Pedobacter sp. W3I1: one gene and its partner. The protein of the gene in region 1 interacts with the protein of each later gene in a pairwise test. Links are inferred from orthologs where the notes say so. Each region holds a gene or a part of one and is shown on either strand. Other genes may lie near its edges. The genes, in order: eno and rpe.

Region 1 (3,171 bases):
CCTAATCCAGGATTTTGGATTAGGTAAAATAACTTTAACCTACTCGCGCCCGAATGTTAAAGGCCGAAAAATTTTTGGCGGTATGGAGCCAATGGGCGTAGTTTGGCGTACTGGAGCAAATGCAGCTACACGTATTAAATTTACCGATGATGTTAAAATTGAAGGCAAAGACTTACCTGCTGGCGAATATGCTTTATTCAGTATACCTGGTAAAAATGAATGGACAGTTATTTTTAACAAAACGGCTAATCAATGGGGTGCTTATGAGTACAAGGAAAGTGACGATGTATTGCGTGTAAAAGTAAAAACAACAGCTTTAAAGGATAAAGTAGAAACCCTTACCATGCAATTTTCGGCTGTTGGCGAAACTTCTGCAACGTTAAATATGATGTGGGAGAACAATGCCTTTGCCATTAATATTACTACTTCTATTGATGAAAAAGTGATGGCTAATATTGCTGAAGCGATGAAAGGCGAAAAAAAGCCCTATTTTAATGCTGCAATGTATTATTATCAAAATGGAAAAGATTTAAAAACCGCATTAGAGTGGATGACTGAAGCAGAAAAATCAGATCCTAAAGCACCATGGTTTAAACTGTGGAAAGGCCGTATCCAATTAAAAATGGGCGATAAAGCGGGAGCATCAGCTACAGCACAGCAAGGTATAGATGCTGCAAAGACGCAAAAGGTTGACGAATATGTACGTCTTAATTCAGAACTTTTAGCTGAAGCAAAGAAATAAATAACCCTCATTTCGACCGCAGTGGAGAAATCTATCGGCATTATACTGTACATAGATCTCTCCATTTCGCTGCGCTTCAGTCGAGATGACGACATTCATCCGGCAATACAGATAGCCTATATTAACTTAAAATTAACCGTTGATTAACTTGAACAACTATCATAACATTAACCCTTAAAACGCTTTATTTATTTAAAAATAATACTAACTTTGATGTTGCGCTTAGTAATTGTACTTTATACACTAAGCAGGTTAAAAAATCAATAAAAAATTAAATAAAAATGAGCATAATCGTTAATGTCCATGCCAGACAAATTCTCGATTCGAGAGGCAATCCAACAGTAGAAGTAGAAGTTGTAACAGAAGCAGGTGCTTTTGGCCGTGCAGCTGTACCAAGCGGTGCATCTACTGGACAATATGAGGCTGTTGAATTACGTGATGGAGATAAATCTACATATTTGGGTAAAGGTGTTTTAAAAGCTGTAGAAAATGTAAATACTAAAATTGCTGATGCATTAAGAGGTATTGATGTTTTTGAGCAAAATACAATTGATAAAATCATGTTAGACCTGGATGGTACCGAAAACAAAGGTAACTTAGGTGCTAACGCAATTTTAGGTGTTTCTTTGGCTGCTGCTAAAGCTGCTGCTGATGAAATCGGTCAACCATTATACCGTTATATTGGTGGTGTTAACGCAAATACTTTACCAATTCCGATGATGAACATCATTAACGGTGGTTCACACTCTGATGCGCCTATCGCTTTCCAGGAATTTATGATTATGCCAGTTGGCGCACCTTCTTTCTCTGAAGCTTTACGTTGGGGAACTGAAGTTTTCCATAGCTTGAAAAAAATTCTTCACGATAGAGGTTTATCTACTGCAGTAGGTGACGAAGGTGGTTTTGCACCAACTTTTGATGGTACTGAAGATGCAATTGAAACGGTTTTAAAAGCAATCGAAACTGCTGGTTACAAACCAGGTTCACAAATCTGTTTAGCTCTAGACTGTGCATCTTCTGAGTTTTACAAAGATGGTAAATACGACTATACTAAATTTGAAGGCGCTACTGGAGTAATTCGTTCTAGCGAAGAGCAGGCACAATATTTAGCTGATCTTTCTGCAAAATATCCAATTATCTCTATTGAAGACGGTATGGACGAAAACGATTGGACTGGCTGGAAAAGCTTAACGGATAAAATCGGCGACCACGTTCAGTTGGTTGGTGATGATTTATTTGTAACTAACGTAACCCGTTTACAACGTGGTATCGACGAAGATACGGCTAACTCAATCTTGGTAAAAGTGAACCAGATTGGTTCTTTAACTGAAACCATCAATGCCGTAACTTTAGCACAAAACAGTGGTTATACTTCGGTAATGAGTCACCGTTCTGGCGAAACTGAGGATGTTACAATTGCAGATTTAGCTGTTGCATTAAACTGTGGACAAATTAAAACTGGTTCTGCATCACGTTCTGACAGGATTGCAAAATACAATCAATTATTACGTATTGAAGAAGAATTAGGTGAAAACGCTCGTTTCATTGGTTCAAAATTCAAATACGCTAAAAAATAATTATAGCCTTGGGTTTAAACCCAAGGCTATAATGTTAACAAGTTGAAAAACTTATTTGGAAAACATCCGGAGATTTTAAATCTTCGGATGTTTTTATTTTAATACTATATTTGTTCTACACACCTTACAGGTTTTTAAAACCTGCAAGGTATAAATAACGGTTTTCGAGAAATATATGAAACGTTTAATAGATCTTTTCCGCAATAAATATTTCCTTGCTACTGTCGCTTTTGCGCTGTGGATGCTATTTTTCGACAAAAACGATATGATGTCGCAATATGAATATCGCAGTCAGGCGAATAAACTGCAGGAAGAAAAGGAATATTTCGAGAAAGAAACCGCCCAGGTTAAAAAAGATTTAAACGAACTGAATACCAATCTGAATACGGCTGAAAAATTTGCCCGCGAAAAATACTTCATGAAAAAAGACAATGAAGATGTTTTCGTGATTATTCAGGAAGAGAAAAAGGATTAGTTTTCAGTTGGTAGTTCCCGGTTAGCAATTGGCAGTTTGGAGTTAACAGTTAAGCCATAGAGGACTCCCTCAACAATTAATTTATCTAACCAACGAACCTTCCAACTTTTACCTGTAACGTTTCAACTTACGCCATGCTGCATATTCTCTACATTATCGCCATAACAGCTGAAGCCATGACCGCAGCACTTTCTGCAGGCCGACGTGATATGGACTGGGTTGGTGTTTGTATTATTGCCTGGGTTACTGCATTAGGTGGTGGCACGGTTAGAAATGTATTATTTGGCCATTATCCGATGAGCTGGGTAGAACATCCAGAATATTTAGTGATTACCGCGGTAGCAGCATTACTCGCTGCATTTATCGCATCAATCATG
Region 2 (3,196 bases), 1.4 Mb from region 1 along the record:
TCAAATCGCCGGTATCGGGTATTGCAATGGGTTTAATTACCGATGAGAAAACTGGTAAATATGCAATCCTTTCTGATATTTTAGGTGATGAAGATCATTTAGGTGATATGGACTTTAAAGTAACTGGTACCGAAAACGGTATTGTTGCTTGTCAGATGGACTTAAAAATAAACGGTTTATCTTACGAAGTTTTAACTAAAGCTTTGCTACAGGCTAAAGAAGGTCGTTTACACATCTTAAACGAGATGAAGAAAACCATCAGCTCACCTAACGAAGATTACAAACCACATGCTCCGCGTATTGTTTCTTTAACAATTGATAAAGAATTTATCGGTGCAATTATCGGCCCTGGAGGTAAAATTATCCAGGAAATGCAACGCGAAACTGGTGCTTCAATTTCTATCGAAGAAGTTGATGGCAAAGGTATTGTAGAAGTATTTGCAGATAACAAAGCAGCTATTGATGCGGCGGTTACCCGTATCCGTAACATCGTTGCTAAACCAGAAATTGGCGAAGTTTACCAAGGTAAAGTAAAATCAATTATGCCATTCGGTGCATTTGTTGAGGTTATGCCAGGTAAAGATGGTTTATTACACATCTCTGAAATTTCATGGGAACGTTTAGAAACCATGGACGGTGTATTAAAAGAAGGTGATAAAATCGAGGTTAAATTATTAGACATCGATAAACAAGGTAAAATGAAACTTTCTCGCAAAGTTTTATTGCCAAGACCAGAAAAACCAGCTGCGCCACAAGCGTAAAAAAGTCCGATATCCGCAAAGTCGGTAAGTCGGAAGATATTAATGATTAGCCCTTTCGGTGTAAAACTGAAAGGGCTTTTTTGTTTTAAATCGACTTAATGCGCTTCGTCATGCTGAATTTATTTCAGCATCTTTATTTCTTAACTTAAAAACTTCAGAGTTCTTTTGTAACTTGCATCGTAGCGTCATGCTGTCCAGATTTTATATCGGGATTAGCACCTTACCTGCTATTAAGATCCTGATCCCGAAATTTCGGAACAGGGTGACGATCGTTTTTAGATTTTGCTGATACAAATTATAATAACAATTTATTTACCGAATTAAAGAATTAAAGCTTAAATATGAAATACATCATTGCCCCATCTATACTTTCTGCTGATTTCGGCAACTTACAGCGCGATATTGAAATGATTAACCACAGTGAGGCCGATTGGTTCCACGTTGATGTGATGGATGGTGTTTTTGTGCCCAATATTTCCTTCGGTTTCCCGGTAATGGCTGCAGTAAAAAAGCATGCTACTAAACCGTTGGATGTACACTTAATGATTGTGGAGCCTGATAAATTTATCGGTGAATTTGCGAAAGCAGGAGCGGATCGAATCACCGTACATTACGAAGCGTGCACACACCTGCATAGAACTATTCAGTTAATTAAAGCATCTGGCTGCAAGGCTGGTGTGGCTTTGAACCCTCATACGCCAGTAACCTTATTGCAGGATGTAATTGAAGATCTTGACCTGGTACTCATCATGTCGGTTAATCCTGGTTTCGGCGGGCAAGCTTTCATTCACAATACCTACAAGAAAATAAAGGATTTAAAGGCCTTAATTCAAGGGGTAAACGAAAACTTAATTATTGAGGTTGATGGAGGCGTTGGTTTGCAAAATATTGCTACATTAGCATCAGCAGGTGCCAATGCTTTTGTGGCTGGAAATGCAATTTTTGCCACGGATAATCCATCAGAAACCATTTCCAAAATGAAAAGCCTGACAGTTAGCGTTATAAATATTTAATAGTTAATGTTTTATTGCTAAATTGTTTTTAGGATGAGGCGGATACAGTCTTAATACCTGATACTTTTGCCTTGATACTAAAAATGCTCAAATTTCGGCTGATCCTTTTCCTTTTAATTGCTGGTTGCGGTTTTGCTATAGCTCAGCCTTTAGTTAGAGTTTCGGGGATAGTTTATAGCGATGAAAAGTTGCCATTGTCTCAGGTTACCGTTATCGTTCTCGGACAGGCGCAATCAACAGTTACAGATGAATTTGGTGTATATACCATTTATTCAAAATCTAAAACATTTAGCATTAAATATTCGCTTCTGGGTTATCAACCTCAAACGATAAAGTTTAATGAGCGCTCAGGGTCGCGGATTACCAAACAGGTAAATTTAATACCCAATATTAATGAATTAGAGCAGGTTAACATTACCAATAAACAGAATCAGCTAAGTAATACCACTACCATTAATATTGCAGATGTTTCATCAATGCCATTGGTTTCCGGCAATTTTGAAACCATGCTCAAAACGCTGCCTGGTGTATCTACAAATAACGAATTAAGTGCCCAATATAGCGTTCGGGGAGGCAACTTTGATGAAAATCTGATTTACATAAACGATGTAGAAATTAACCGGCCAGTGTTGATCCGCAACGGACAGCAGGAAGGGTTAAGTTTTATCAATTCAGATCTGGTGAGTAAAGCAAAATTCTCTGCAGGTGGCTTTGAAGCGAAATACGGTGATAAACTTTCATCGATTTTAGATATCAGGTATGATAAGCCCGATAGTAATCAAACTATTTTTAGTACCAGTCTTTTAAATACCTCGTTAACTACTAAAAAAGATATTCAAAAACAGCTTTCTTTTGGCTGGTTTACGCTATAAAAACAATTCGAGCGTATTGATTAAACAGGATGAAAAGGGGAGTTACAGTCCAAATTTTGCCGATGCTCAGTTCTTATATCAATATGATTTTTCATCAAAATTAAATATCAGTTTTTTAGGGAGCTTTAACCTCGGTCAGTTTAAATTGGTGCCTACCAACAGGGAAACTCAGTTTGGGACTTTGAGCACAACATTAAGGTTAAATGTTGATTATACCGGACAAGAGATTGATGATTACCAAACTGCAGGCAGTGCCGTTACCGCTACCTATTCACCTAAACCAAACCTGGTAATCAAGTTTATAAACAGTTATTTTAGTACGATTGAAAGAGAACGTTTCGATATCAACGGCAGTTATATTTTTGATGAAGTGGACAATACTTTTTCAGGTGAAAATTTTGGCGTGATCAATAAAAACAGGGGTATTGGCAGTTATTATAATTATGGAAGAAATAGTTTTAAATACCCAAATCTTTGCTTCTGAAATAAAAGTAGATCAGAATTTTAACAATCATGTTTTTTCCTGGGGTTTAAAATTCGATAATTCGAA

The links.
Region 2: the proteins of eno (region 1) and rpe interact in binary tests that used the Escherichia coli proteins (3 or more experiments, as listed by UniProt). The link is inferred for Pedobacter sp. W3I1 from one-to-one orthologs.

The regions. Positions count from the first base shown.
Region 1 is NZ_JAUSXN010000001.1:1,687,179-1,690,349, reverse strand. Bases 339-3,171 are described here. They hold eno (phosphopyruvate hydratase), read left to right. Parts: upstream 339-1,023; coding sequence 1,024-2,319; downstream 2,320-3,171. Other genes in these bases: QF042_RS07255 (trimeric intracellular cation channel family protein), read left to right, coding at 2,929-3,171; QF042_RS07260 (septum formation initiator family protein), read left to right, coding at 2,495-2,794; QF042_RS07270 (DUF2911 domain-containing protein), read left to right, coding at 339-742. Also shown: more of QF042_RS07270, read left to right, coding at 1-338. UniProt on the Escherichia coli protein: Catalyzes the reversible conversion of 2-phosphoglycerate (2-PG) into phosphoenolpyruvate (PEP). It is essential for the degradation of carbohydrates via glycolysis.
Region 2 is NZ_JAUSXN010000001.1:3,061,887-3,065,082, forward strand. What follows is about bases 81-2,938. They hold rpe (ribulose-phosphate 3-epimerase), read left to right. Parts: upstream 81-1,102; coding sequence 1,103-1,774; downstream 1,775-2,938. Other genes in these bases: pnp (polyribonucleotide nucleotidyltransferase), read left to right, coding at 81-761; QF042_RS12740 (carboxypeptidase-like regulatory domain-containing protein), read left to right, coding at 1,858-2,646; QF042_RS12745 (hypothetical protein), read left to right, coding at 2,627-2,938. In the rest of the region: more of pnp, read left to right, coding at 1-80; more of QF042_RS12745, read left to right, coding at 2,939-3,130; QF042_RS12750 (TonB-dependent receptor), read left to right, coding at 3,090-3,196. UniProt on the Escherichia coli protein: Catalyzes the reversible epimerization of D-ribulose 5-phosphate to D-xylulose 5-phosphate.